DNA from 2 places in the Klebsiella sp. WP3-W18-ESBL-02 genome. Region 2 is predicted to be linked to the other one. Evidence: riboswitches for the same ligand, from Rfam matches in the RefSeq annotation. Region 2 holds a riboswitch; the other holds the start of a gene.

Region 1 (15,617 bases), 1.2 Mb from region 2:
TGGTGAGGTCCGTGAATGCCCCGCAGTATCTGGTTGAGTATCGTTGTTTTTGTTACCGCCCTTTGGGCGACCGTAGGTCAGGCAGACACCGGATGGCAGCCGATTCAGGAAACCATCCGCAAAAGTGAAAAAGACACCCGTCAGTATCAGGCGATTACGCTGGATAACCACATGGTGGTGCTGCTGGTGTCCGATCCTCAGGCGGTAAAATCGCTCTCGGCGCTGGTGGTGCCGGTCGGTTCGCTGGAAGATCCTGACGCACACCCCGGGCTCGCGCATTTCCTTGAACATATGACGTTGATGGGCTCAAAGCATTACCCGCAGCCCGATAGCCTCTCGGAATTTCTCAAGCTGCACGGTGGCAGCCATAATGCCAGCACCGCGCCGTACCGGACGGCGTTCTATCTTGAAGTGGAAAATGATGCACTCCAGGGAGCCGTTGACCGCCTGGCGGACGCCATAGCCTCGCCGCTACTGGAGAAAAAATACGCCGATCGAGAACGCAATGCGGTGAATGCCGAGTTGACCATGGCGCGTACCCGAGACGGGATGCGCATGGCGCAAGTCAGCGCAGAAACCATTAACCCGGCGCATCCGGGGGCGCGTTTCTCCGGCGGCAACCTTGAAACGCTGAGCGATAAGCCCGGCAGCCCGGTTTACGAATCGCTGCTGGCATTCCGCGACAAATACTATTCTGCCAATCTGATGAAGGCGGTTATCTACAGCAACAAACCGCTGCCGGAGCTGGCGCAGATCGCCGCGCAGACCTATGGCCGCGTCCCTGATAAAGCGATTGAACGTCCGGAAATTACCGTCCCGGTCGTCACCGATGCGCAGAAAGGGATTGTTATCCACTACGTGCCGGCGCTGCCGCGAAAAGTGCTGCGCGTTGAGTTTCGTATTGATAACAACTCTGCGCAGTTCCGCAGCAAAACCGACGAACTGATCACCTATCTTATCGGCAACCGCACGCCGGGCACGCTATCCGACTGGCTGCAAAAACAGGGGCTGGTGGAAGGGATCCGTGCCGACTCTGACCCGGTAGTGAACGGCAACAGCGGCGTACTGGCAATTTCCGCCACCTTAACCGACAAAGGCCTTGCCCACCGCGATGAAGTCGTAGCGGCTATCTTTAGCTACCTTGAGATGCTGCGCCAGAAGGGCGTGGATAAACGCTATTTCGACGAGTTGGCGCACGTGCTGGACCTCGACTTCCGCTACCCGTCAATCAACCGCGACATGGACTATGTCGAATGGCTGGCGGATACCATGATCCGCGTGCCGGTGCAGCACACGCTGGATGCGGTCAATATTGCCGATCGCTATGACGCACAGGCAATCAAAGATCGTCTGGCGATGATGACGCCGCAGAATGCGCGAGTCTGGTACATCAGCCAGAAAGAGCCGCATAACAAGGTGGCCTACTTTGTTGATGCGCCTTATCAGGTGGATAAAATTACGCCGGAGACGTTTGCCAGATGGCAGAAGGCGGGCGAGGGCATTACCCTCAATTTACCGCAGCTGAACCCGTATATTCCGGATGATTTCGCGCTGATTAAAAACGAAAAGACCGCTACGCACCCAACGCTTATTGTCGATGAGCCCAACCTGCGCCTGGTCTATATGCCGAGCCGCTATTTTGCCAGCGAGCCGAAGGCTGATATCACCATGATCCTGCGTAACCCGCAGGCGATGGACAGCGCGAAAAATCAGGTGATGTTTGCCCTGAACGACTATCTGGCGGGCATTGCGCTTGACCAGTTAAGCAACCAGGCGGCGGTGGGCGGCATCAGCTTCTCTACCGGTGCGAATAATGGCCTGATGCTGAATGCCAATGGTTACACCCAGCGCTTGCCGCAGCTTTTCGAAGCGCTGTTGCAGGGCTACTTCAGCTATGCAGCAACAGAAGAGCAGCTTGAGCAGGCGAAGTCCTGGTATAAGCAGATGCTCGACTCTGCTGACAAAGGCAAAGCCTATGAACAGGCGATTATGCCGGTACAGATGATTTCACAGGTGCCGTACTTCCAGCGTGAAGAGCGTAAAGCGCTGCTGCCGTCGATTACGCTGCAGGATATTGTGGCCTACCGCGATCGCCTGAAAACCGGCGGCCGGCCGGAGTTTATGGTGATTGGCAACCTCAGCGCCGAGCAGTCGACGACGCTGGCGCGTGCGGTCCAGTCTCAGCTTGGTGCTAACGGCAGCGAGTGGTGCCGCAACAAAGACGTACTGGTTGATAAAAAGCAGAACGTTATCATCGAGAAAGCGGGTAATAGCACCGACTCCGCGCTGGCGGCGGTGTTTGTACCGCCTAACGTCGACGAGTTCTCCAGCTCGGCTGCCAGCGCGATGCTGGCGCAGATTGTTCAGCCCTGGTTCTATAACCAGCTGCGCACTGAAGAGCAGCTTGGCTACGCCGTCTTTGCTTTCTCAATGAACATAGGTCGCCAGTGGGGCATGGGCTTCCTGCTGCAAAGCAACGAGAAGCAGCCTGCGTTTTTATGGCAGCGCTTTAAGGCTTTCTTCCCGACCGCTGAGCAAAAGCTGAGGGTGATGAAGCCGGAAGAGTTCGCGCAAATTCAGCAGGCAGTGATTGCCGACATGCTTCAGGCACCGCAAACGCTGGGCGATGAAGCCTCGCAACTGAGCAAAGATTTCGATCGCGGTAATATGGCCTTTGATTCACGTGCTAAAGTAGTGGCCCAGATTAAACGGTTAACGCCGCAAAAGCTGGCCGATTTCTTCCACCAGACGGTCGTTGCGCCGCAGGGCATGACGGTACTTTCGCAGGTTTCCGGTAGCCAGAACGGCAAAGCGGACTATGCGCGTCCTAAGGGCTGGAAGGCATGGGAAAGCATCAGCGCGTTGCAGCAAACTTTACCGATACGAGAGAACGAATGACCGAAACCGCCGAGTCCCTTGATCCCCTGCGTTTGCCCCTCTACGGTGAGCGCCTGATTGAAGCCTCAGCGGGCACTGGAAAAACCTTCACCATCGCCGCACTCTATCTGCGGCTGCTGCTGGGGCTGGGCGGAGAAGCCGCCTTTCCTCGGCAGGTTAACGTCGAAGAGCTGCTGGTCGTCACCTTTACCGAAGCGGCAACCGAAGAACTGCGTGGGCGCATTCGCAGCAATATTCACGAGCTGCGCGTCGCCTGCCTGCGCAACGCCACCGATAACCCGCTCTACGCCAGCCTGCTGGCGGAAATCGATGACCGCCAGCAGGCGGCCAACGTGCTGCTGCTGGCCGAGCGGCAGATGGACGACGCAGCGGTGTTTACCATCCACGGTTTCTGCCAGCGAATGCTCAGTCTCAACGCGTTTGAATCGGGCATGCTGTTCGAGCAGCAGCTGATTGAGGATGAATCCCAGCTACGCTATCAGGCCTGCGCCGACTTCTGGCGACGTCATTGCTACCCGCTGAACCGCGATATTGCACAGGTGATTGTCGAGTCGTGGAAAGGGCCGCAGGATCTGCTGAAATCGATTGACCGCTACCTGCAAGGGGAAGCGCCGCAGCTGAAGATGCCGCTGAGTACGACAGAAACGCTGGCATCACGGCATCAGCAGATCCTCGAGCACATCAACGCTATCAAACAGCAGTGGCTGGCGGCGGTAGGTGAGCTGGAGCCGCTGCTGGAAGGATCGGATCTCGATCGCCGCAAGTTCAACCGTGGCAACCAGGGAAAGTGGATCGATAAGATCAGCAACTGGGCGCAGGAAGAGAGCAAAACCTACCAATTGCCCGACGCGCTGGAAAAATTCAGCCAGTCGTTCCTCGCCGAGCGCACCAAAGCCGGCGGCAAGGTTCCCGTCCACCCCCTGTTCAGTGCTATTGAGCGCCTGCTTGAGTCGCCGCTGACGCTGAACGATTTGGTCATCGCCCAGGCGATGAAAGAGATTCGTGAAGCGGTCGCTCGTGAGAAACGCCGCCGCGGTGAACTGGGCTTTGACGACATGCTAAGCCGCCTGGATGAAGCGCTGGAGAGTGAAAGCGGCGAGGCGCTGGCTGCCGCTATCCGTCAGCGTTTCCCGGTAGCAATGATCGATGAATTCCAGGATACCGACCCGCAGCAGTACCGTATTTTTCGCCGTATCTGGCGTCAGCAGCCGGACACCGCGCTGCTGCTGATCGGTGACCCGAAGCAGGCGATTTACGCCTTCCGCGGCGCGGACATCTTTACCTACATGCGGGCACGCAGCGACGTGGCCGCCCATTACACGCTCGACACCAACTGGCGTTCCGCGCCGGGCATGGTGGCGAGCGTCAACCGCCTGTTCGGGCTGGTTGATAACCCCTTCATGTTCCGTGATATTCCGTTTCAGCCGGTGAAGTCGGCGGCGAAAAATGCCTCGCTGCGCTTTGAGTTTGACGGCGAAAATCAGCCGGCCATGAACCTATGGCTGATGCCCGGCGAAGGCGTTAGCGCGGGGGACTACCAGAACTTTATGGCTCAGCAGTGCGCGGCGCAGATTCGCGACTGGCTGGACGGTGGCCAGCGCGGCACGGCCCTGCTGTGGCGCGGTGACAGCGCCCGCCCGGTGCAGGCTTCGGATATTACGGTGCTGGTGCGTAACCGCCAGGAGGCATCGCTGGTTCGCGATGCGCTCAACGCGCTGGCGATCCCGTCGGTCTATCTCTCCAACCGCGACAGCGTGTTTGAAACCCCGGAAGCCCAGGAGCTGCTGTGGGTGCTGCAGGCGGTGCTGACGCCGGAGCGTGAAAATACGCTGCGCAGCGCGCTGGCGACGGCAATGTTTGGCCTCAACGCGCGGGATATCGAACGGTTAAATCAGGATGAACAGGCCTGGGATGCGCTGGTTGAAGAGTTCAGCGATTACCGGCTTATCTGGCAGCGGCGCGGCGTGATGCCGATGATTCGCGCGTTGATGAGCGCGCGTTCGCTGGCAGAAAATCTGCTGGCGACCCACGGCGGTGAGCGGCGCTTAACGGATATTCTGCACCTGAGTGAATTACTGCAGGAGGCGGCGAGCGCACTGGAGAGCGAGCACGCGCTGGTGCGCTGGCTGAACCAGCAGATTGCGGAACCGGATACCAATGCGTCCAGTCAGCAGATGCGTCTGGAGAGCGACAAGCACCTGGTGCAGATAGTCACTATCCACAAATCGAAAGGGCTGGAATATCCCCTGGTGTGGCTGCCGTTTATCGCTCGCTTCCGTAAAGAGAAGCAGGCGTTTTATCACGACCGGGAATCGTTCGCGGCGGTGCTGGATCTCAACGAAAGCGATGAAAGCCTTGAACTGGCGGAGGCCGAGCGTCTGGCTGAAGATCTGCGTTTGCTGTACGTCGCCTTAACCCGAGCGGTCTGGCACTGCAGCCTGGGGCTCGCGCCGCTGACCGCGCGACGCAGCGATAAACCCACGGATTCCGAATTACACCACAGCGCGCCGGGAAGGCTGATGCAGAAAGGCGAAGTGCGGGATGCCGCTGGCCTGGAGGCGTGTCTGCGCGCGCTGTGCGATGAACATATTGCGCTGACGCTCGCGACGCCGCCGAACGGCGAGCGCTGGCAGGCGACACAAGCACCTGCACCTGAACTGGCGGCGCGGCAGGTGCTGCGTCGCGTCGTGGACGACTGGCGGGTGACCAGCTATTCCGGCCTTCAGCAGCGTGGTCACAGCGTGGCGCAGGATCTGCTGCCGAGGCTGGATATTGATGCTGCGGGCACGGCAGAAACGCCGCCGGAGCAGCTGCTGACGCCGCATAATTTCCCGCGGGGTGCATCGCCGGGCACCTTCCTGCACAGTCTGTTTGAAGACCTCGACTTCACTCAGCCCATTTCAGCGGAATGGATGGCGGAAAAACTGCAAAGCAACGGTTTTGGCGAAGAGTGGGAGCCGGTACTGACGGCGTGGATTTCTCAGGTGCTGGCCGCTCCGCTGGCGGATACGGGCATTGCGCTCAATCAATTGAGTGCAAAGCAAAAACAGGTTGAAATGGAGTTCTATCTGCCGATAAGCCGCCCGCTTGATCCGCTGGCGCTGGATGCCTTAACCCGCCGCTATGATCCTCTCTCGGCAGGCTGCCCAACGCTGGACTTCCGCCAGGTACGCGGCATGCTGAAAGGCTTTATCGACCTGGTTTTCCGCCACGACGGGCGCTATTACCTGCTGGACTACAAATCCAACTGGCTCGGGGAAAGCGGCGAAGCCTACACCCAGCAGGCGATGGCGGAGGCCATGCAATCGCATCGCTACGATTTGCAGTATCAGCTCTATAGCCTGGCGCTGCACCGCTATCTGCGCCACCGCCTTGCCGACTATGACTATGAACGCCACTTTGGCGGCGTTATTTACCTGTTCCTGCGCGGCGTTAACGGCGACGCGGGGCAGCAGGGGATTTTTACCACCCGACCTGACCCGGCGCTGATCGCAGCAATGGATGCGCTGTTCGCCGGAGAAGGCGAGGAGATGGACGCATGACGCTGGAACAACGTTTGCTGGAAGCCGTGGAACTACGGCTGCTTCGCCCGCTGGACGTACAGTTTGCGCTGATGGTCGCACAAGATGAACACCCGGCGGTGATGCTGGCGGCGGCGATGCTCAGCCGTGATACCGGCGAAGGGCATGTTTGCCTGCCGCTGTCGCACCTGACGCCTGTCGCGCAGCCGAAAGGCCGCGTGCGCGAACTCTGGCAACGGCTGTTTGCCGAAGCCGATGCGCCGGACGATTGGGCCACGCTGCTGCTGGCCTCGGCGGCGGTGAGCGCTGGCGAACGCCCGTCGCCGCTGATCCTCAGCCGCGATCGCCTGTACCTTAACCGCATGTGGCGTAATGAGCTGACGGTCGCGCGCTTCTTCAACGATACCCAACTGCCGTTCGCAGTGGACGACGCGCAGCTTAACGCAACGCTGAACGCGCTATTTCCCGCGAGCGAAAGCGTCGACTGGCAAAAAGTCGCTGCCGCCGTGGCGCTGACGCGGCGTATTTCGGTGATTTCCGGCGGGCCGGGCACCGGTAAAACCACGACGGTAGCCAAATTGCTGGCGGCGCTGGTGCAGATGGCTGGGGGCGAAAAATGCCGTATCCGCTTAGCGGCGCCAACCGGTAAAGCGGCGGCAAGATTAACCGAGTCCCTTGGCGCGGCGCTGCGCAAGCTCGCCCTGAATGAGGCGCAAAAGGCGATGCTACCGACGGAAGCCAGTACGCTGCACCGTCTGCTGGGCGCGCAGCCCGGCAGCCAGAAGATGCGCTATCACGCGGGTAACCCGCTGCACCTTGACGTGCTGGTTGTCGACGAAGCGTCGATGATTGACCTGCCGATGATGGCGCGGCTGATTGACGCGCTGCCGTCGCATGGGCGGGTGATTTTCCTCGGCGACCGCGACCAGCTGGCATCGGTTGAGGCGGGGGCCGTGCTGGGCGATATCTGTAGCTGGGTCAGCGCGGGGTATACCGCCGAACGAGCGGCACAGCTGAGCCGTCTGGTGGGGGCGACGGTCCCGGCGGGCGACGGTCCGGTCGCCGGCGCACTGCGTGACAGCCTGTGCCTGCTGCGAACCAGCTACCGTTTTGGCAGTGATTCAGGTATCGGGCAACTGGCCGGCGCGGTGAACCGAGGCGACAAGAACGCCGTCGGTGAAGTCTTCGCCCGTGGTTTTCACGATATCGAACTGAAACCGCTGCGCTCGACGGATGATTATGCCGCGATGCTCGATGATGCACGCGCCGGCTACGGTCACTATTTACAGCGACTGCGCGAGCAGGCTGACCCGGCAGAAGTGCTGGCGGCCTTTGGTGAGTACCAGCTGCTGTGCGCGCTACGCGAAGGGCCGTGGGGCGTGGGCGGGCTAAACGCCCAGTTTGAGCAACTGCTGGCCCGTCATCGTCAGATCGTGCCGCAGCGCCATTCGCGCTGGTATGAAGGCCGCCCGGTCATGATCAGCCGTAACGACAGCGCCCTGGGGTTGTTCAACGGTGATATTGGTATCGCACTGGACCGCGGGCAGGGGATGCGCGTCTGGTTCCCGATGCCGGATGGCACGATTAAGTCGGTACAGCCAAGCCGCCTGCCGGAGCACGACACCGCGTGGGCGATGACGGTGCATAAATCTCAGGGGTCTGAATTCACGCACGCGGCGCTGGTTCTGCCGACACAGCTGGTTCCGGTGGTGAGCCGCGAACTGGTGTATACCGCCATTACCCGCGCAAAATCGCGGCTGTCGATGTATGCCGATGAAAACCTGCTGGCGCAGGCGATTGCCACGCGTACGGAACGGCGTAGCGGCCTGTCGGCGATTTTTGCAGAGATGGAATAGAGTGGTGAAGAGGGGCGCGGTGTGCCCCCTCTCTCTTTTTAAGGGAGAGGGCTGGGGTGAGGGTTTAACGCCGAGCCAGAATTTCCCCTCACCCTAACCCTCTCCCCATAGGGGCGAGGGGACAGTTCGGCGCCGCTATGCTAAGTCCGTCATCAGCACCTTCGACCGTCGCTGATAGTTATAAAGCTGTTTCTTACTTTCCGGCAGCAATTCCACGTCTACCGGCTTAAACCCGCGCTCCTGGAACCAGTGAATGCTGCGCGTGGTCAGTACAAACAGGTGATTCAGCCCCATTTGCTTCGCCTGAGCGGCTATCCGCTCCAGCAGTACCTCGCCACGCGATGAACTGCGGTAGTCCGGATGTACCGCCACGCAGGCCATTTCGCCAATTTTTTCTTCCGGGAACGGATACAGCGCGGCGCAGGCAATGGTGGTGTTATCACGCTGAATGATCGTGAATTTATCGATCTCCATTTCCAGCTGTTCGCGGGAGCGGCGCACCAGAATACCCTGCTGCTCCAGCGGGGCGATAAGATCGAGAATACCGCCGATGTCGTTAATGGTGGCGCGGCGAATTTGCTCGGCGCTCTCCATCACGATTTGCGTACCAATACCGTCGCGGGAGAACAGCTCTTGCAGCAGAGCGCCGTCTTCCTGATAGCTTATCAGGTGGCTACGGCGCACGCCGCTGCGGCAGGCTTTCACCGCGCCGCGCAGGAAGCGCGCGGTACCGGAAAGGTAATCGCCTTCCTGCTCCAGCTCTTCGATGCGCGCCTGCGCTTCGTTCGGGAACAGCTCGGGAACAATTTCGCCCGCTTCGTTATACACGCCCTGCGACGAGCAGAAGCCGATCATTTTTTCAGCCTTCAGCTTAATCGCCAACTGGGTGGCAATTTCTTCCGAAGTCAGGTTAAAGCTTTCGCCGGTCACGGAGACGGCCACCGGCCCCATCAGCACAATCGCGCCGCTATCGAGCTGGCGGTGAATGGCCTCTTCATCAATACGACGAATACGCCCGCTGTGGCAGTAATCAATACCGTCGTCCACGCCAAGCGGCTGCGCGATAATAAAGTTACCGCTCACCACGTTGATGTGTGCCCCCTGCAGCGGGGTGTTATTCAGGCTCATCGACAGACGCGCGGTGATATCCAGCTGCAGCTGACCGGCCGCCTGCTTAACCAGTTCAAGGGTTTTGCTATCCGTCACGCGAATATGTTTATGATACGTGGGCTGATGGTGATGCTCTTCCAGGTTTGCATCAATCTGCGGGCGCGCGCCGTACACCAACACCAGGCGAATACCCAGACTGTGAAGTAGGCCTATGTCATTGACAATGCTGGAAAAATTCTCATGCTCAATGGCTTCGCCGCCGAGCATGATGACAAACGTCTTCCCTCGGTGAGCGTTAATATAGGGGACTGAATGACGAAACCCCTCGACCAGTTCGGTTCTACGTTCCTTCACCACGGCGCAACCCTCAATGCATGATTATTCGTAATAAGTGTATTTTTATTCTGTTTTGCCGCTAAACGCAAGCCAGAATTTACCTCAGGATGGCAAAAATTCGCGTCGAATTTCGCTTAACCAACGAATGTTTACCCTTTTATAGATGACAGTTTATCCCTCATTGGTTAGAGTTTTCGGTCAATCGTATTATGCGTAAATTACAATCGTCTTTTTTTGCCTGGGATGGAGCATGTCCGGAAGTCAGTCTTTGAGTCGTCGCCGCCTGTTAAAAGGGGCGGGCGCCATGTGGTTGCTAAGTGTCAGTCAGGTTGGTTTTGCTGCCGTCAGTCAGGTGGTGGCGGTCCGCATCTGGCCTGCGTCCAGCTACACGCGCGTTACGGTGGAATCCAACCGCGTGCTCAAGTACCGGCAGTTTGCGTTAAGCAACCCGGATCGCCTGGTGGTCGATCTCGAAGGGGTGAATCTTAACTCGGTGCTGAAAGGGATGGCCGCGCAGATCCGCGGCGACGATCCGTTTATTAAATCCGCGCGCGTGGGGCAGTTTGACCCGCAGACGGTGCGCATGGTGTTTGAGCTTAAGCAGGACGTCAAACCGCAGCTGTTTGCCCTGGCGCCGGTCGCCAGCTTCAAAGAGCGTCTGGTGATGGATCTATACCCGGCCAACAGCAACGATGTGCAGGATCCGCTGCTGGCGCTGCTGGAAGAGTACAATAAAGACGGCCTCGAAAAGCAGGTACCGCCTGCGCAGAGCGGGCCTCAGCCGGGGAAAGCCGGACGTGACCGGCCAATCGTAATCATGCTTGACCCGGGTCACGGCGGCGAAGACTCGGGTGCGGTGGGGCTGTATAAAACGCGGGAAAAGGACGTGGTGCTGCAAATTGCCCGTCGCCTGCGCGCGCTGATTGAGAAAGAAGGCAATATGAAAGCCTACATGACGCGCAATGAAGATATCTTTATTCCGCTGAGGGTGCGGGTGGCGAAGGCGCAAAAGCAGCGCGCCGACCTGTTCGTGTCGATTCATGCGGATGCCTTCACCAGCCGTCAGCCGAGCGGCTCGTCGGTGTTTGCGCTCTCCACTAAGGGGGCCACCAGTACGGCGGCGAAATATCTCGCGCAGACCCAGAACGCCTCGGATTTGATCGGCGGGGTGAGCAAGAGCGGCGACCGTTACGTTGACCACACCATGTTTGATATGGTGCAGTCGCTGACCATTGCCGACAGCCTGAAATTCGGTAAAGCGGTGCTCAAGAAGATGGGGCAGATTAACAATCTGCATAAAAACCAGGTTGAGCAGGCAGGCTTTGCGGTGCTGAAAGCACCGGATATTCCATCGATCCTCGTCGAAACTGCATTTATCAGTAACGTTGAAGAGGAGCGCAAGCTGAAGACCGCCAAATTCCAGCAGGAAGTGGCCGAATCCATCCTCGCCGGGATCAAAGCCTACTTCGCCGACGGCGCGACCCTTGCGCGGCGCGGGTAACTTGCCATGTCGCGTCTGAAATGCGCCCACGGCGGGAATACGCGTGAAGCGGCTGCGCTGATAGGTGTCGCCGCTGACCAGCTGCTGGATTTCAGTGCCAACATTAATCCGCTGGGTATGCCCGAGAGCTTAAAACAGGCCATTGTGGCTCAGCTAAGCTGTGCGGAACGCTATCCCGACGTTGAGTATCAGCAGCTGCATCAGGCGCTAGCGGCACATCACGGGGTTCCGGCAACGTGGATTCTCGCAGGTAACGGCGAGACGGAATCTATTTTTACCCTCGTCAACGGTCTGCAGCCGCGCCGGGCGATGGTGGTTGCGCCTGGGTTCGCCGAATATCGTCGCGCGCTGGAAACGCAGGGTTGCGTTATCGACACGTTTTACCTGCGCGAAGAGGACGGCTGGCAGCTGAGCGAGGCGATTCTCCCGGCGCTGACGGCTGAACTCGACTGCCTGTTTCTCTGCACGCCTAACAATCCAACCGGGCTGATGCCGGAGCACACGCTATTGACGGCCATTGCTGAACGCTGCCGAGCGCTGGACATCGCGCTGATTCTCGACGAAGCCTTCCTTGATTTTATCCCCGATGCGCCGGGATTTATTCCTCTACTGGCGGAGTATCCCCACGTCTGGGTGCTGCGTTCACTGACCAAATTCTATTCTATTCCCGGCCTGCGCCTTGGCTACCTGCTCAACGGCGATGAACGGGCGGTCGCAAGGCTGCGCCAGCGGCAGATGCCGTGGTCAATCAATGCGTTCGCCGCGCTGGCCGGCGAGGTGATTCTCAACGATAGCGCCTACCAGCAGGCCACTCGCCGCTGGTTGGCCGATGAAGGGGCGCGCTTTTACCGTGCGCTCAGTAAGATTGACGGGATCACGGTTTACCCCGGGCGAGCCAATTACCTGTTTCTGCGCTGCGAGCGCCCCGACCTTGAGCTGCAATACGCGCTGCTGGAACAGCAGATTTTAATTCGCAGCTGCGCTAACTACCCGGGGCTCGACGGGCGCTACTTCAGGGTGGCTATCCGCAGCGCCGAAGAAAACCAGCGGCTGCTGGCGGCGCTGAGTCAGGTACTGAGCTGAACGCCACCCGATACCGACGTTCGCAGATGCAGCTGCGGCCAGTGCGCCGCTAACGAACGTTGCCCCAGCGCCCAGCGCAGATACTCTACATCGTGACGGCGGCGGTCGAGCATCAACCCGACAACGCTGCCGCTGTGCGCTACGTTCAGGCCATACAGGCTGCATGATTCAACCAGTGCCAGCAGCGCCGCAAACCCCGGCTTGGGCAGCAGAGTCTGGCTGGCGGTGGCGCTGAGCGTCGCCGCTTCGCCCAGCAGGCCAGCATCCTGACGTCTGCAGGAGCTTTGCACTTTTTCCCATGCCAGATCGAGCACCCCGGCGTTTGCCTCCAGCACCGCCTGGCGGGGTAATCGGTGATAGTCGACGGTGCGAAGCCGTAGCGGGCTTTCCAGTACCAGAAGGTCGAAATGCGGCGCGGGCTGGCAGGCAATTTGCGTGCGCGCGTGATGATGATCGAACAGGGTGGGGGCACAAAATAGCGTGCTGTCCGTCGGCTCCAGCGAAACGCATAGCGCGGCGAGCGCCGATTCGCTGAGCGTCTGGCCCAGATGATGCGCGGCGGCAACGGCGGTGGCGGCGATATCGGCGGTGCTGCTGGCCATTCCCTTAGCCAACGGAATCGTTGAGTGAATCTCTATGCGCAGCGAACGGCTTAGCGCCTGTGGATAGCCCAACTGGGCTAGCAGCCGGTTGAGCATCGCCCGCGCCAGGGGGCGCTCGTCGGCAAGCGGCGTTCCGTCGCGCACTTCCACCGTGCTGTACCAGTCAATCGGGCAAGAAACCAGCTTCTCACTGCCGAGAATCCAGCCCTGAATAAGTTCCCCACAGGAGGCGGGACAGCGCGCCACGCTCATGATTTTCCTTGCTTTGCCGAACGAAATATAACTACCGTAAATAAATCTGCCGGTATTGTCATAGCGCAACGAAATCCTTCTTTTGCGGCGCTAGAGTAACCTGTTTTTATTTTATGCGGGCCGACGTGCCGGTATAAATCTGCAACCAACAGGTTTGGCATAGATTATGTGCCAGGGAAGGAGGTGTAAACCCTCCGCAGCCCCCGCTGCTGTGATGCTGACAACCCCGTACACACCACTGATCGACAGATCGGGAAGGACGGGCGAGGATGACGCTAAGCCAGAAGACCTGCCTGTTGGCCATTAACAACAACTTCGGTGGGAAGTGGGTTGCTTTGAGTCGAACGGTCTCCGGACCGGGCGCACGCACGGCTATACCCGATGACCACCCTGCATAGGGTCAGGGTATGGCAGCCAGACAGCACGCATTTGTTCTCGCCGGGACCGGCAGCGGCTGTGGTAAAACCACGGTAACGCTGGGTCTGCTTACGCTGTTACAGCGACGCGGCCTGCGCGTTCAGCCTTACAAAGTCGGGCCGGACTACCTTGATACCGGCTGGCACAGCGCCCTTAGCGGCGTTACCTCCCATAATCTCGACAGCTATATGCTGCCTGCCCCCACGCTTAATGCGCTGTTCTGCGAACATATGCAGCAGGCCGATGTTGCCGTCATTGAAGGCGTCATGGGCCTTTACGATGGCTACGGCACCGACCCTGATTATTGCAGCAGCGCGGCGATGGCGAAACAGCTGGGCTGTCCGGTGATTCTGCTGGTGGACGGTAAGGCGGTTTCAACTTCTATTGCCGCGACGGTGATGGGGTTTCAGCACTTCGATCCCCGCTTGAATATCGCTGGCGTCATCGTGAATCGCGTCAACAGCGAGGGCCACTTCCAGCTGCTTAAGCACGCCATTGAACGCTACTGCGGCCTTCCTGTGCTGGGCTATGTGCCGCACGTGGACGGCGTATCGTTGCCGGAGCGCCATCTTGGGCTGGTCACTGCCCGAGAATCGGCGCTCGACAATGGGCCATGGCAAGACTTTGCTACCGTGCTGGAGCGAACGCTGGATGCCGATCGTCTGCTTGAACTGAGCGCATTGCGCACTTTACCTTCCGGCCAATGGCCGCCCATGCCGGACTCCGGCGCGGGGCTGACGCTCGCCCTTGCCGATGATGAAGCCTTCAACTTCTACTACCCGGACAATCTGGCACTGCTGCTGCGTGCTGGCGTGAAGATTGTGCGCTTTAGCCCGCTGCATGACGCGGTGCTGCCCGATTGCCAGATGATCTGGCTCGGCGGCGGTTACCCGGAACTGCACGCCCGTGCCCTTGCAGATAACCAGCCAATGCTGACGCAGCTGCGCGCGGCGCACGAGCGCGGCGTGGCGATTTACGCCGAATGCGGCGGCCTGATGTACCTTGGCACCACGCTGGAAGATAAGAACGGTGATACCTACGCAATGGCCGATATTCTGCCCGGCCACAGCAAAATGGGCTCCCGGCTGACCCGCTTTGGCTACTGCGAAGCGCAGGCGCAGCAGCCAACGCTGCTCGCTGCTCCCGGCGACGTGCTGCGCGGCCACGAATTCCACTATTCCGATTTTACCGCCCAGACGCCTGCGGTGATGGCGTGCCGTAAAACCCGCGACGGCGCGGTGCTCCAGCAGTGGGCCGGTGGCTGGCAACGTGGCAATACTTTTGCCAGCTACCTGCATCTCCATTTTGCTCAGAACCCGTCGATGCTCAACCACTGGTTTGCCGCCGCAAGGAGTGCCCAATGACGCTGCTGGCCTGGTGCCTGGCCTGGGGGCTTGATTTCATCATCGGCGACCCGCACAGCTGGCCGCATCCAGTGCGCTGGATAGGCAACCTGATTAACGCCGTGCAGCGCGCGGTGCGCAGGATGTGTCATACCGACCTTGCGCTGCGTATTGGCGGCGGGGTGATGTGGCTGGTGGTGGTGGGGCTGAGTTACGCCGTTGCCTGGGGCGTGCTGCACCTCGCCGCGAGCGTGCATCCGTGGCTGGGTTTTGGCGTTGAGGTGTGGATGATTTTCACGGTGCTGGCCGGGCGCTGCCTGGCGCAGTCGGCGCAGGCGGTCGAACGTCCGCTGCGGGCAGGCGATCTTGCCGAAAGCCGTATCAAGCTGTCGTGGATTGTCGGGCGCGATACCTCACAGCTACAGCCGGAACAGATCAACCGCGCGGTGGTGGAGACGGTGGCGGAAAACACCGTCGACGGCATTATCGCGCCGCTCTTCTTCCTGTTGCTCGGCGGCGCGCCGCTGGCGATGGCCTACAAAGCGGTGAACACCCTCGACTCGATGGTGGGTTACAAGCACGAAAAATACCGGGCAATTGGCATGGTCAGCGCGCGTCTCGACGACGTGGCGAACTTCATTCCCGCGCGTCTGAGCTGGCTGCTGATTGGCCTTGCCGCCTTTATCTGCCGCGATAAT
Region 2 (15,617 bases):
TCCCACTTAACTGTGACTTTGGGACCTTAGCTGGCGGTCTGGGTTGTTTCCCTCTTCACGACGGACGTTAGCACCCGCCGTGTGTCTCCCGTGATAACATTCTTCGGTATTCGCAGTTTGCATCGGGTTGGTAAGTCGGGATGACCCCCTAGCCGAAACAGTGCTCTACCCCCGAAGATGAATTCACGAGGCGCTACCTAAATAGCTTTCGGGGAGAACCAGCTATCTCCCGGTTTGATTGGCCTTTCACCCCCAGCCACAAGTCATCCGCTAATTTTTCAACATTAGTCGGTTCGGTCCTCCAGTTAGTGTTACCCAACCTTCAACCTGCCCATGGCTAGATCACCGGGTTTCGGGTCTATACCCTGCAACTTAACGCCCAGTTAAGACTCGGTTTCCCTTCGGCTCCCCTATTCGGTTAACCTTGCTACAGAATATAAGTCGCTGACCCATTATACAAAAGGTACGCAGTCACCCCATAAAGAGGCTCCCACTGCTTGTACGTACACGGTTTCAGGTTCTTTTTCACTCCCCTCGCCGGGGTTCTTTTCGCCTTTCCCTCACGGTACTGGTTCACTATCGGTCAGTCAGGAGTATTTAGCCTTGGAGGATGGTCCCCCCATATTCAGACAGGATACCACGTGTCCCGCCCTACTCTTCGAGTTCACAACCTGTGCATTTTGGTGTACGGGACTATCACCCTGTACCGTCGGACTTTCCAGACCGTTCCACTAACACACAAGCTGATTCAGACTCTGGGCTGCTCCCCGTTCGCTCGCCGCTACTGGGGGAATCTCGGTTGATTTCTTTTCCTCGGGGTACTTAGATGTTTCAGTTCCCCCGGTTCGCTTCGTTAACCTATGTATTGAGTTAACGATAGTGTGTCGAAACACACTGGGTTTCCCCATTCGGAAATCGCCGGTTATAACGGTTCATATCACCTTACCGACGCTTATCGCAGATTAGCACGTCCTTCATCGCCTCTGACTGCCAGGGCATCCACCGTGTACGCTTAGTCGCTTAACCTCACAACCCGAAGATGTTTCGTAAAACACCATCGTGTTGCGAAAATTTGAGAGACTCGAACACACCGCTTATCTGTTCTTATTACGGAGAACAGACACAGTGTGTCGTTTCAATTTTCAGCTTGATCCAGATTTTTAAAGAGCAAAACTTCGCAGTGAACCTTTTCAGGTACACTCTGAAGTTTTCTTGTATTGTTGCAGTAAAGATGGTGGAGCTATGCGGGATCGAACCGCAGACCTCCTGCGTGCAAAGCAGGCGCTCTCCCAGCTGAGCTATAGCCCCATCGTTTATGAATCTCCCTCAAATTCGCGGGACGAATTTGGTAGGCCTGAGTGGACTTGAACCACCGACCTCACCCTTATCAGGGGTGCGCTCTAACCACCTGAGCTACAAGCCTGCAGAGATTCTTTACTGCTATTTTTCATCAGACAATCTGTGTGAGCACTTCAAAGAACGTTTCTTTAAGGTAAGGAGGTGATCCAACCGCAGGTTCCCCTACGGTTACCTTGTTACGACTTCACCCCAGTCATGAATCACAAAGTGGTAAGCGCCCTCCCGAAGGTTAAGCTACCTACTTCTTTTGCAACCCACTCCCATGGTGTGACGGGCGGTGTGTACAAGGCCCGGGAACGTATTCACCGTAGCATTCTGATCTACGATTACTAGCGATTCCGACTTCATGGAGTCGAGTTGCAGACTCCAATCCGGACTACGACATACTTTATGAGGTCCGCTTGCTCTCGCGAGGTCGCTTCTCTTTGTATATGCCATTGTAGCACGTGTGTAGCCCTACTCGTAAGGGCCATGATGACTTGACGTCATCCCCACCTTCCTCCAGTTTATCACTGGCAGTCTCCTTTGAGTTCCCGGCCGAACCGCTGGCAACAAAGGATAAGGGTTGCGCTCGTTGCGGGACTTAACCCAACATTTCACAACACGAGCTGACGACAGCCATGCAGCACCTGTCTCACGGTTCCCGAAGGCACCAAAGCATCTCTGCTAAGTTCCGTGGATGTCAAGAGTAGGTAAGGTTCTTCGCGTTGCATCGAATTAAACCACATGCTCCACCGCTTGTGCGGGCCCCCGTCAATTCATTTGAGTTTTAACCTTGCGGCCGTACTCCCCAGGCGGTCTATTTAACGCGTTAGCTCCGGAAGCCACTCCTCAAGGGAACAACCTCCAAATAGACATCGTTTACGGCGTGGACTACCAGGGTATCTAATCCTGTTTGCTCCCCACGCTTTCGCACCTGAGCGTCAGTCTTCGTCCAGGGGGCCGCCTTCGCCACCGGTATTCCTCCAGATCTCTACGCATTTCACCGCTACACCTGGAATTCTACCCCCCTCTACGAGACTCAAGCTTGCCAGTTTCAAATGCAGTTCCCAGGTTGAGCCCGGGGATTTCACATCTGACTTAACAAACCGCCTGCGTGCGCTTTACGCCCAGTAATTCCGATTAACGCTTGCACCCTCCGTATTACCGCGGCTGCTGGCACGGAGTTAGCCGGTGCTTCTTCTGCGAGTAACGTCAATCGTTGCGGTTATTAACCACAACGCCTTCCTCCTCGCTGAAAGTACTTTACAACCCGAAGGCCTTCTTCATACACGCGGCATGGCTGCATCAGGCTTGCGCCCATTGTGCAATATTCCCCACTGCTGCCTCCCGTAGGAGTCTGGACCGTGTCTCAGTTCCAGTGTGGCTGGTCATCCTCTCAGACCAGCTAGGGATCGTCGCCTAGGTGAGCCGTTACCCCACCTACTAGCTAATCCCATCTGGGCACATCCGATGGTGTGAGGCCCGAAGGTCCCCCACTTTGGTCTTGCGACGTTATGCGGTATTAGCTACCGTTTCCAGTAGTTATCCCCCTCCATCGGGCAGTTTCCCAGACATTACTCACCCGTCCGCCACTCGTCACCCAAGAGCAAGCTCTCTGTGCTACCGTTCGACTTGCATGTGTTAGGCCTGCCGCCAGCGTTCAATCTGAGCCATGATCAAACTCTTCAATTTAAGTTTGATGCTCGTGAATTAAACTTCGTAATGAATTACGTGTTCACTCAGAGACTTGGTATTCATTTTTCGTCTTGCGACGTTAAGAATCCGTATCTTCGAGTGCCCACACAGATTGTCTGATAAATTGTTAAAGAGCAGTGCCGCTTCGCTTTTCTCAGCGGCGCGGGATGTGCATATTACGCTTTCCCGCTTCAGAGTCAAGCATTTAATTTCGCTTTTCTCTGTTGAGATTCTCAGGAGAACCTCGCTGACCCGGCGGCTTGTAATCCGTTGTTCCGTGTCAGTGGAGGCGCATTATAGGGAGTTCTGAGACGTTGACAAGCCCTGTTTTAAAAAAACTTTTCAAGCGTCTCTTTTTTGAACAAATCAGGATGAAACAGGCAGTTTTTCGAGCGTTTCAAAGCCATAACGGCGTAAAACGGGTAAAAGTTGCTCAGTTTCCGCCGTGAGCGCCATGCAGTAGGCCAGATTCGGTTCACTGGATTTCGCATCCGGTGCCTCATGCTCAAGCAACCAGGCCGTTCGACGCGCAATCGCCGCACCGGAATCCACCAGTCGGGTACCCTCCGGCAACACCTGCAGCAGTTCCTCTTGTAATAGCGGGAAGTGGGTGCAGCCGAGCACGACGGTATCCGGCGGCTCCGGCATACGAAGCCATGGGCGAAGAATGCGCTTCAACTCGTCGAGTGGCACCGGTTCGCCGTGCAGCTTCGCTTCAGCCAGCTCCACCAGCTCTGCAGAACCGAGCATCTCTATACGGCATTCGTTAGCAAAGCGGGCGATCAGCTCATGCGTATAAGGACGCTTCACCGTCCCTCGCGTTGCCAGCAGCCCGACGATACGGTTCGCCGAAAGACGCGCCGCCGGTTTAATGGCCGGGACTACGCCCACAACGGGGAAGCCGAAGTGCTCACGCAGCGCGGGCAGCGATACCGTGCTCGCCGTGTTACAGGCGATGACGGCCAGCGCTAATGGATAACGCTGCTGTACCGCAGTGACGATTTCAACAACGCGCTCAACGATAAACTCTTCACTCTTCTCGCCATACGGGAAAGCGACGTTATCGAACGCATAGATGTAATGAAGATCCGGCAAGAGATGCCGGATCTCATCGTAGACCGACAGCCCACCTACGCCGGAATCAAATACCAGCACGGTGGGACGTGGTTCAGAAGGTGTAGCTGCCAGACAAGGTGTATTCCCGTCCTGCAGTTTGGTAGCCATAAACTGTCTCGTAATCTTTATCGAACAGGTTGGCTATTTTACCACGAACTGTCAGGTGTGAGGTGACCGGATACGATAATCCGATGTCCCATAAGCTCACGCCGCCCATTTTTACATCACGATTATTGTCATAATCATTATCGTAGCGCTCACCCAGGTACTGATACATGACATTCCAGCCAAGATCGTAAACCTGTCCGGTCAGCTCATACTTCACCTGCTGCTTAGCGCGGCGATAAAGCACCTTGTCAGTTTGGTCATCACGTGGATCGACGTATTGCAGCGTCAGATGATGCTCCACTGGACCGGTGGCGATATTCCCCGTCCATTCAAGCCCCTTAATGGTGGCCGACTTCACGTTGATGTACTGATTGTTTTTGTAGTCAATCAGGTTCTGGATTTCGTAATGATAAGCCGACAGACGCCAGTCCAGCGGACCGGTTAACCCTTCAAGACCCGCTTCCCATTGCTTAGACTCTTCCGGTTTCAGGTCAGGGTTAGCGGCAATGCCCGGCCCATAGGATGAAGCAAAGCGCGTCGCCCCAAACTGTTGCCCCAGAGAAGGTGCCAGGAAGCCAGTACCATAAGAGAGCGTGGCCCGATAGCCATCGACAAACTGCCAGCCTGCGGCCGTTTGCCAGGTGCCGTGCCAGCCGAACTGCTCATCATGATCTTCACGTCCGGAAGCTTCTAAGGTGACGTCGCCAAGCTGCTGCTGCCCGGTCAGGTATAGCCCGGTCGTATCGCGCTTATAGACATCCGATAACGTGGTGCTGCTGGACGTCAGTTTTTCCTGTTTCCAGTCGACGCCGCCGCTAATCGCCCCGTGCCCAACTTCAACGTTATTCCCCCACTGGATATAACGCTGTTCCATATTGTCCAGCGTCGCATCCCCGGCATAGCGGCCGAGATCGTTGCTGTAGTTGTAATTTTTCAGGTGTTGGTAGTTCGCAATCAGCTGGGAAGAGTAAATACCCGAGCTGTAGCGCAGGCCCGTATCCCAGGACTGCGTATAGTTCTGCGCCTCGTCGTTACCGCCCGCATACCCATAAGAACCCTGATCGTAATCGCTGTTAGCGGTATAGCCATAGCCACGGAAAAAGCCGGAGAAGTTATCGTCGAACTTATGCTGTACGCCGCCCCAGAACAGTTTATTGCGATAGCCGTCACGGTCGCTATCACCGCTGTAAGGGGAATCCGGCTGAACGTTGAAGCCGTGAGTCGTCTGGTAAGCCCCAGCCGCCGTCACCAGCGTGTCGCCAAAGCGTTTGTTCACCGCGCCATCATAAGTCTGATAGCCGTTAGTACCCGCACCGGCATTAATCTGAGCGTGCTCATCGTCGGTCAAGGTAATAATGTTGACGACACCGCCGATCGCGCCAGACCCGTACACCGCTGAACGCGGCCCACGGATATACTCAATGCGCTGCACCAGCGATACCGGAATCTGCCCAATATCAATGCCATTGGAAATGCCCGCACGCGCCATAGGCACGCCGTCAATCAGCACCAGCACGTGGCGTCCTTCGGTACCGCGGACATAAAGAGAAGCGCTCTGCCCGATACCGCCATTCTGAGCGATATCAACGCCCGGCAGGCGGCGCATAACGTCGTTCAGATCTTTAGATTGCCAGCGCTGAATATCATCACGCGTAACAATATCCGTAGGAGCCAGAACGGTATTAACAGGTTGTTGGAAGCGGTTGGCGGTCACCACCAGCGTGTCTGAATTGCTGTCTTGCGCCCAGCCAGAAAATGCCGTGACGGATAACGCCGTCAGCAGCGAAGCTTTTTTAATCATTTTTAAAGCATCCGAAACATAAAAAGGATGCCGCAGGCTTTATACGTTGTTCGCGACGATAAAACCCCATGCGACGTCATCCGGCAGGTCTTCGGGCTTGGAGGCGACATCGGAAAACGAGGACTTCCCACGGCAAGCCGCAGTGTCTGCATCGGGTGCATTCGTTTCCCACCTTCCTTACCGCTGCGCGTCAGCCCCAGATTCACACTGGATTCCCTTTTAACTCACAGGACCGGTACGGGGATGCTACATTTAGTTACATATAGATGTCCAGACTGCTATTTATGATTTTCACCTGTCTCGGTACTGGACATCCCCTGAGCAGGCCCTACAATCCCCGCGTACTTTTATTATTCAGGATGCATCATGACCCCCGAACACCTCCCTACCGAACAGTACGACGCTCAGCTCGCCGAGAAAGTCACTCGCCTGCAAACGATGATGGCGCCGTTTAGCGCGCCCGCGCCGGAGGTGTTCCGCTCGCCGGTCAGCCACTACCGCATGCGCGCCGAATTCCGCATCTGGCACGATGGTGATGACCTGTATCACATCATGTTCGACCAGCAGAGCAAAAGCCGTATTCGCGTCGACACGTTCCCGGCGGCCAGCGAGCTGATTAACACGCTGATGACCGCCATGCTCGAGGGCGTGCGCGGCAACCACGCGCTTCGCCATAAGCTGTTCCAGATTGACTACCTCACCACCCTAAGCCATCAGGCGGTAGTCTCGCTGCTGTACCATAAAAAGCTGGATGACGAGTGGCGTGAAGAGGCTGAAGCGCTACGTGACGCGCTGCGGGCCAAAGGGCTTAACGTGCATCTGATTGGCCGCGCGACGAAAACAAAAATCGAACTGGATCAGGACTATATCGATGAACGCCTGCCGGTGGCAGGCAAAGAAATGATCTACCGTCAGGTGGAGAATAGCTTCACGCAGCCGAATGCTGCGATGAACATTCACATGCTGGAGTGGGCACTCAACGCCACGCAAAATTCACGCGGCGACCTGCTGGAACTGTACTGCGGTAACGGTAACTTCTCGCTGGCGCTGGCGCGCAACTTCAACCGCGTGCTGGCCACTGAAATCGCCAAGCCATCGGTCGCGGCCGCGCAGTACAATATCGCCGCCAACCAGATCGACAACGTGCAGATTATCCGCATGGCGGCAGAGGAGTTTACGCAAGCGATGAACGGCGTGCGTGAGTTTAACCGCCTGCAGGGCATCGATCTGAAAAGCTATCAGTGCGAAACGATTTTCGTCGACCCACCGCGCAGCGGGCTGGATAGTGAAACCGAGAAAATGGTGCAGGGGTACCCGAATATTCTGTACATCTCCTGTAACCCGCAGACGCTATGCCAGAACCTGGAAACCTTGAGCCAGACGCATAACGTTAGCCGCCTGGCGCTGTTCGACCAGTTCCCATACACCCACCATATGGAATGCGGCGTACTGCTCACGAAGAAGTAAGACTTAACGTAGGCCGGATAAGCGAAGCCGCCATCCGGCAATCTGCTCCGTCAGCGCCGGATGACGCTGCGCTTATCCGGCCTACTGATTAGGACTCGTGTTTGCGGTTACGCATCCGGTAACCGATCCAGAAGACCATCGCTACCGACAGTACCGCCGGGAAGAAGTTAGACCCGATGTCCGGATACTCGGCACGCACCACTGTGCTATACAGCAGCACGCCCAGAATAAAGCAGGCAGCAGCAAGGCCTGGCAACCCCACCGGCATCGTACGGTTCTGATAGCGTTGATGCAGACAGTAAACCGTCAGCACCAGCGAGATAATGGGAAAAACGGAGAAAGGTACGATGGAGCTAAACAGGGCTGCAAACGTGCCGTTAATCGATAAGCCAGCCAACAGCGCCAGCAGCAGCGTACCCTTTTCTTGACCTGACAGTTTCATTGCTCGTTTACCACCTTATTCGGACTGATGTGTCGTCTTCTCTTGTTCACGGCGATACCAGTAGTACGCGCCTTTTGAGATCATCCGTAATTGCAGCACCAGCCGTTCTTCCAACTGCCGGCGCTGTTCAGGGCTCACGTCCAGCGCCTCGGCCCCTGCGCTAAATACAATGGTTACCATCGCCTCGGCCTGCGCTTCCGTGAAGGCACGCGGCATATGGTTTTCGATTTCCAGATAGTCAGCAAGTTCCGCAATGAAATGCTGAATTTCACGCGCTACCGCCGCGCGAAATGCGGCGGACGTTCCTGAACGTTCGCGCAGAAGCAGGCGGAAGGCGTTTGGATTATTGCCGATAAATTCCATAAAGGTCGAAACGGAGGTACGAATAACGCTACCGCCTTTGGCAATCCGCTGGCGCGCCTGACGCATCAGCTGACGCAGCATCAGGCCGCTTTCATCGACCATCGTCAGCCCCAGCTCATCCACATCGCGGAAGTGGCGATAAAAAGAGGTTGGCGCAATTCCTGCCTCACGCGCGACTTCGCGCAGGCTCAGGCTGGCAAAACTACGTTCGGCACTAAGTTGACTGAATGCCGCTTCTACCAGCGACCGCCGGGTTTTTTCTTTTTGTTGCGCTCTAACACCCATCACGATGACTGAATCCTTCCACATGACCTGCTGGCACTATACCAGAGATTAAAACGAATCGACTTACGCAGCTTTGTTAATGATTGTTTACATGCTATTTATGCTATTTCGTATGAAAAAAGCCCAACGATAATTGGGTTATTACTTCGATGATGTTATGATTCTGTTGCTTTTATGTATAAGAACAGGTAAGCCTTACCATGCCACATTCCTACGATTATGATGCAATAGTAATTGGTTCCGGCCCCGGCGGCGAAGGTGCTGCTATGGGTCTGGTGAAGCAGGGAGCCCGTGTCGCCGTTATTGAGCGTTATCATAATGTCGGCGGCGGCTGTACCCACTGGGGTACCATTCCTTCCAAAGCCCTTCGCCACGCCGTCAGCCGTATTATCGAATTCAACCAGAACCCTCTCTACAGCGACCACAGCCGACTTCTCCGCTCTTCCTTTGCCGACATCCTGAATCATGCTGATAGCGTAATCAATCAGCAGACTCGTATGCGTCAGGGTTTTTATGAGCGCAATCACTGCGAAATGCTGCAGGGCGACGCCCGTTTCGTCGACGAACATACCATCGCGCTGGAATGCCCGGATGGGTCGGTTGAAACATTAACCGCTGACAAGTTCGTGATCGCCTGCGGCTCGCGCCCGTATCGTCCGGCCGATGTCGATTTCACTCACCCGCGCATTTATGACAGCGACTCTATCCTGAGCCTGCACCATGAACCTCGCCACGTCATTATTTACGGCGCCGGGGTTATCGGCTGCGAATACGCGTCTATCTTCCGCGGTATGGACGTGAAGGTTGACCTGATCAACACCCGCGACCGCCTGCTGGCGTTTCTCGACCAGGAGATGTCAGACTCGTTGTCTTACCACTTCTGGAATAGCGGTGTGGTCATTCGCCACAACGAAGAGTACGAGAAAATTGAAGGCGTGGACGACGGCGTGATCATGCACCTGAAGTCCGGCAAAAAGCTAAAAGCCGATTGTCTGCTGTTCGCCAACGGCCGTACCGGCAACACCGACTCGCTGTCGCTGGAAAACATCGGCCTGCAGGCCGATGGCCGCGGTCAGTTGAAGGTCAATAGCCTGTACCAGACCGCGCTGCCGCACGTTTACGCCGTCGGCGACGTCATCGGCTATCCAAGCCTGGCCTCCGCCGCCTACGATCAGGGACGTATTGCTGCACAGGCGCTGATGAAAGGCGAAGCGACCGCTCACCTGATTGAAGATATCCCGACCGGGATCTATACCATTCCTGAAATCAGCTCCGTCGGCAAAACCGAACAGCAGCTGACCGCGATGAAGGTGCCGTATGAAGTGGGCCGCGCCCAGTTTAAACATCTGGCGCGAGCGCAAATCGTGGGCATGAGCGTAGGAAGCCTGAAGATCCTGTTCCATCGGGAGACGAAAGAAATCCTCGGCATTCATTGCTTTGGGGAACGCGCGGCCGAAATTATTCACATCGGCCAGGCGATTATGGAGCAGAAAGGTGGCGGTAACACCATTGAGTACTTCGTTAACACCACCTTTAACTACCCGACCATGGCAGAAGCCTATCGGGTCGCTGCGCTAAACGGCTTAAATCGCCTTTTTTAACGTCTTTTCGAAATGGCCGTCCATCGTCTCACGGACGGCCTCTGCCAGCTGCTCATAGCGGCTGCGCAGCGGCGACCCCGGTCGATACACCAGCCCCACGGTGCGGCGCGGTTCCGGCTTAATGCACGGCAGGTAGACCACACCATCGCGTTTCCGCTCCGGCGGCACGGCCAACGCCGGCAGTAGGGTAATCCCGCTGCCCGCCGCCACCATATTGCGCAGGGTTTCCAGACTGGTCGCGCGGAAGTGAGTATCTTCATCCGCACCGGCTTCAAAACAGAAGCCCATGGCCTGATCGCGCAGGCAGTGGCCATCTTCCAGCATCAGCAGTTTCTCACCGGCCAGATCCGACATCGGCACGCGATCGCGCTCGGCCCACGGGTGATCTTCATAGATCGCCAGCAGCATCGGCTCATCAAACAGCGGCACCTCAATAAAGGCTTCGCTCTCTTTGACCAGCGCCAGAATGGCGCAATCCAGCTTACCGCTATCGAGTTGCGCCAGCAGCTGATGGGTTTGCGCTTCATGCAGATACATTTCGAGCTTCGGGAACGTCTGGTGCAGCATCGGGATTATGTGGGGCAGCAGGTACGGGCCAACGGTCGGGATCAGGCCGATATGCAGCGGGCCGGACATCGTCTCCCCCTGTTGGCTAGCCATCTCCTTCAGCACTTTGACCTCGCGTAACACCGTACGCGCCTGGTCCACCAGCAGCAGTCCGGCCTGGGTAAACAGCACCTTGCGGCTGGTACGCTCCAGCAGCATCACGCCCAGTTCATCTTCCAGTTTTCGAATCTGCCCGCTCAGAGTTGGCTGGCTGACGTGGCAGGAATCTGCCGCCCGGCGGAAATGCCGGTGTTCAGCTAACGCCACCAGGTATTCAAGATCGCGAATATTCATTATTCATCCTCCATCGCCACGATAGTTCATGGCGATAGATAGAATAGCAATGAATGATTATCCCTATCAAGGATTCTGTTTAATAATAAACCACAGAAACCGCGCGGTCCTTGTTTAACCCTTGAAGTCATCGCGCCGATTTCTGAGTTTCTCTCAAAACTCGACTAACTAAAGCCAACATGAACGTTTGCGGGCCCCGTGGCCCGCTTTTTTTACGCATAAAATACCCGGCGTTGCTTACGCTTGGCCGGGCTACTGATATTAGTGCCTGATGGCGCTACGCTTATCAGGCCTACAAAACATGGCTACGCAAGGCGAGCCTTTGCGTCGCTAATCGCCTGCGCCACCTGTTTCGGTGATACGCCGCCTTTCGCCGCACGTTTATCGAGGCAGGATTGCAGCGACAGAATCGGATAGACATCTTCGCCAATCACCGCGCTGAATTTTTGCAAATCAGCCAGCGCCAGATCTTCCAGCGGTTTACCCTGTGCAATGGCTTCGACGACGGCTTCACCCACAATATGGTGTGCTTCACGGAACGGGACGCCCTTGGCAACCAGATAATCCGCCAGTTCAGTCGCGTTAGCATAACCCTGCTGCGCGGCTTCCTGGCAGCGCGGGCGTTTCACCTGAATGCCGTCCAGCACCAGCGCCGCCATGTGCAGACAGTCCATCCAGGTATCCAGCGCATCGAACACGCCTTCTTTGTCTTCCTGCATGTCTTTGTTATAGGCCAGCGGCAGCCCTTTAAGGGTCATCATCATGCCGGTCAGCGCACCCTGCACGCGTCCGCATTTACCGCGGATCAGCTCCAGCGCGTCCGGGTTTTTCTTCTGCGGCATCAGAGAAGAGCCTGAGGTCACGCGATCGGACAGCTCAACAAAACCGGCTTCCCCGGTATTAAAGAAGATCAGATCTTCGGCGAAGCGTGACAGGTGCACCATGCCGATAGAGGCGTTGGAAAGCAGCTCCAGCACGTGGTCACGGTCGGAAACGCTGTCCAGGCTGTTGCGGGTTGCAGAAGCAAAGCCCAGCCAGCCGGCCAGCTGTTCACGGTCGATTTCATACGCGGTCCCCGCCAGCGCGCCGCAGCCCAGCGGGCTAACGTCCAGACGCTTCAGGGTATCCTGAAGACGGCTTTCGTCACGGGCCAACATCTCAACGTAGGCCAGGCACCAGTGGGCAAACGTCACCGGCTGCGCGCGCTGCAGGTGAGTATAGCCCGGCATCACTGCGTCCTGATTCGCCTGCGCCGTCTCAACCAGCGCACTTTGCAGCTGACGGTTAGCCACCAGCAGCTCTGCAACGGTATCTTTGCACCACAGCTTCAGGTCAGTCGCCACCTGATCGTTACGGCTACGGCCGGTGTGCAGCTTTTTACCCAGCTGACCCACTTTGTCGATCAGCTTGCCTTCTACCCAGCTATGGATATCTTCAGCATCGCTTTCCAGAATCTGCTGCGGATTGGCGCGAACCTCTTCCAGCAGCACGCCCAGCGCGCTTTCCAGCTGAGACTGTTCGTCAGCGGTCAGCACGCCAACCGTCACCAGCGCTTTGGACCAGGCAACAGAGCCAACGATATCCTGCTCCGCCAGGCGATAATCAAAGCGTAAAGAGTCATTGAACTGTTTGAACCGCTGATCCGCTGCCTGAGTAAAACGCCCACCCCAAAGTGCCATAACATGCTTCCTTAATTTCTTCGATTTCACTGCCGGATGGCGCTACGCTTATCCGGCCTACAGGTTCTGTTCACGCAGGCCGGATAAGGCGTTTACGCCGCCATCCGGCACACAAATGTTTAAGCCAGAATACGCGTACCAATCGGCGTGCCGTTAAACAGCGCCGGCAATTGCTCCGCGTGACGCCATGAAGCGATATCCACCGGGCGACCCAGCGTACGCGCCGCATCAAGCGCCGCGTTCACCTTCACAATCATTCCATCGGTAATAATGCCCTGGTCGATCAGCTGTTCAGCCTTCGCCGCCGTCATTTCGGCAATACGCTGGCCTTTACCGTCGAGAATACCGCTCACATCGGAGAGCAGAATCAAGTCTGCGCCCAGCGTTGCCGCCAGCGCGGTTGCCGCCTGGTCAGCGTTGACGTTCATTAGTTGCCCTTCGTCGGTCACGCCAATTGAGCTCACCACCGGCAGGAAACCGCCTTCCAGCAGCAGATTAATCAGCTTCGGCGAACCCGGCTGCGCCAGGCCCACGTGGCCCAGCTCTTCATCCAGTTTGCTGACCTTCACGCTGTCGCCGTCGCCGAGGAACAGGCCAACGGAGGCGATATCATGTTTCTTCGCCCATGCCAGCAGCGTTTTGTTGGCGGTACCCGCCAGTGCGCCGGTGATGATGTCAATCTGGTCGGCTGGCGTGACGCGCAGGCCATTTTTCTTTTTTACCGGCAGGTTGAGCTGTTTCATCAGTTCGTCCACCACGCAGCCGCCGCCGTGAACAATCACCAGCGGGCGTTGATGCGACTCGCGGTAGTTAACCAGCGCGGTAAACAGACGCTCCAGCGCCTCTTCGCTATCCAGTAACACGCCGCCCAGTTTGATAATTAATGGATTCATCATCGTCACACCTTAAATAAGAGACTGCGTCTCAGCAAAGCCGAAACGGATATTGGCACACTGCACGGCCTGTGCGGCGGCGCCTTTCAATAAGTTATCTTCGGTTGCTACCACGATCAGGTGTTCGCCCTGAACGGCAAAACCGATGTCGCAGAACGGCAGGCCCACCACGTTTTTCAGCGCCGGAACGCCCTTCTCGTATAAACGCACCATCGGCTTGTCGCCGTAGGCCTGTTGTAAAGCGTCCGCCACCTGCGCCTGGCTTACGCCCGGTTTCAGACGGCAGGTAATGGTTTCCAGAATCCCACGCGGGAAGTTGCCCAGATGCGGGGTAAAAATCACCTCGGCGCCTAAATGGCTGGCAATTTCCGGCTGATGGCGGTGGGTAAATACGCCGTACGGCTGCAGGCTAACTTCGCAGAAGCTGTTGGAGATCGCTGCTTTACGCCCAGCACCGCTCACGCCGCTGGTCGCATTGATCACCGGCCACTGAGAGAGATCCAGCAGATCGGCATCAATCAACGGTTTCAGGGAAAGCTGCGCCGCCGTGGGGTAGCAGCCCGGCACCGCGATAAGCGTTGCCTCTTTCAGTTTATCCGCGTTCCACTCCGCCAGACCGTACACCGCCTGCTCCAGCAGTTCGGGGTACTGATGGGTAAAACCGTAATATTTTTCGTAGAAGGCACCGTCATTGACGCGGAACGCCCCGGAGAGGTCGAACACCACGCAGCCCGCCGCGAGGAACTGCGGCGCCAGATCGTGGCTGACTTCATGCGCGGTGGCGAGAAACACCACGTCTACGCCCGCGCTAAATTCGCTGATATCGGACATCGGCTGCAGCGGCAGATCGACAATCCCTTTTAACTGTGGATGCAAATCTGAGATTAACTTTCCTGCATCATTGCTTTGCGCTGAGACCGTCAAAGCGGTTATGTTCATATGAGGATGGCGATTCACATAGGTCACAAGCTCTGCGCCAGCGTAGCCGCTCGCGCCCACAATCAGCGTATTCAACATCGGGGCCGTTTACCTTCTTATGTCTGTTTGCCTGATTAAGCGTCGTCACTTCACCCTACCGTTGGTGGGTTTTCTTACGCCTAATGATAATGTATTTTTATTCACAAATACTGCATGAATATTGATACTATCACGACCCGAGGTGTGTCAACAATGAAAAACAATTTACCACCATTTATCGAGATTTACCGTGCGTTGATCGCCACCCCGTCCATCAGCGCAACCGAAGAAGCGCTCGATCAGAGTAATGCGTCTTTAATCACTCTGCTGGCAGACTGGTTCTCCTCTTTAGGCTTCAATGTTGAGGTGCAGCCGGTCCCCGGCACGCGCAATAAATTCAACCTGCTGGCCAGCACCGGCCACGGCGCGGGTGGGCTGCTGCTCGCCGGTCATACCGACACGGTACCGTTTGATGACGGGCGCTGGACTCGCGATCCGTTCACCCTGACCGAACACGACAACAAGCTCTACGGCCTCGGCACCGCCGACATGAAAGGTTTCTTCGCTTTTATTCTCGATGCGCTGCGTGATGTGGATGTGACGACGCTGAAAAAACCGCTGTACATTCTGGCAACGGCAGATGAAGAGACCAGCATGGCGGGGGCGCGTTACTTCTCCGAGTCCACCGAGCTCCGTCCTGACTGCGCCATCATCGGCGAGCCGACGTCCTTACAGCCGGTGCGCGCACACAAAGGCCATATGTCGAACGCCATTCGCGTGATGGGCCAGTCTGGCCACTCCAGCGATCCGGCGCGCGGCGTCAACGCGATTGAAATCATGCATGACGCCATTGGCCGCGTGATGCAGCTGCGCGATTCGCTAAAAGAACGCTATCACTATGATGCCTTCACCGTGCCATACCCAACGCTAAACCTCGGCAGCATTCATGGTGGCGATGCCTCCAACCGC

What was found. A riboswitch is a leader RNA that binds a small molecule or an ion and turns the genes downstream of it on or off. The one in region 2 is predicted to bind cobalamin.
Region 1: another riboswitch for cobalamin. It lies ahead of H7R56_RS04985 (cobyrinate a,c-diamide synthase); the one in region 2 lies ahead of btuB (TonB-dependent vitamin B12 receptor BtuB).

Annotation. Positions count from the first base shown of each region.
Region 1 covers NZ_AP021972.1:1,020,010-1,035,626, forward strand. Annotated here, with positions in the region: gene ptrA (pitrilysin) at 16-2,898, shown strand; gene recB (exodeoxyribonuclease V subunit beta) at 2,895-6,440, shown strand; gene recD (exodeoxyribonuclease V subunit alpha) at 6,437-8,275, shown strand; gene argA (amino-acid N-acetyltransferase) at 8,411-9,742, opposite strand; gene amiC (N-acetylmuramoyl-L-alanine amidase AmiC) at 9,972-11,222, shown strand; gene cobD (threonine-phosphate decarboxylase CobD) at 11,229-12,305, shown strand; gene H7R56_RS04980 (GHMP family kinase ATP-binding protein) at 12,290-13,159, opposite strand; cobalamin riboswitch at 13,293-13,471, shown strand; gene H7R56_RS04985 (cobyrinate a,c-diamide synthase) at 13,567-14,940, shown strand; gene cbiB (adenosylcobinamide-phosphate synthase CbiB) at 14,937-15,617, shown strand, end outside.
Region 2 covers NZ_AP021972.1:4,955,154-4,970,770, forward strand. Annotated here, with positions in the region: rRNA gene H7R56_RS23750 (23S ribosomal RNA) at 1-1,026, opposite strand, end outside; tRNA gene H7R56_RS23755 (tRNA-Ala) at 1,233-1,308, opposite strand; tRNA gene H7R56_RS23760 (tRNA-Ile) at 1,347-1,423, opposite strand; rRNA gene H7R56_RS23765 (16S ribosomal RNA) at 1,494-3,033, opposite strand; gene murI (glutamate racemase) at 3,403-4,260, opposite strand; gene btuB (TonB-dependent vitamin B12 receptor BtuB) at 4,205-6,061, opposite strand; cobalamin riboswitch at 6,126-6,313, opposite strand; gene trmA (tRNA (uridine(54)-C5)-methyltransferase TrmA) at 6,428-7,528, shown strand; gene H7R56_RS23785 (YijD family membrane protein) at 7,617-7,970, opposite strand; gene fabR (HTH-type transcriptional repressor FabR) at 7,986-8,621, opposite strand; gene sthA (Si-specific NAD(P)(+) transhydrogenase) at 8,819-10,219, shown strand; gene oxyR (DNA-binding transcriptional regulator OxyR) at 10,202-11,119, opposite strand; gene argH (argininosuccinate lyase) at 11,425-12,798, opposite strand; gene argB (acetylglutamate kinase) at 12,918-13,694, opposite strand; gene argC (N-acetyl-gamma-glutamyl-phosphate reductase) at 13,704-14,708, opposite strand; gene argE (acetylornithine deacetylase) at 14,862-15,617, shown strand, end outside.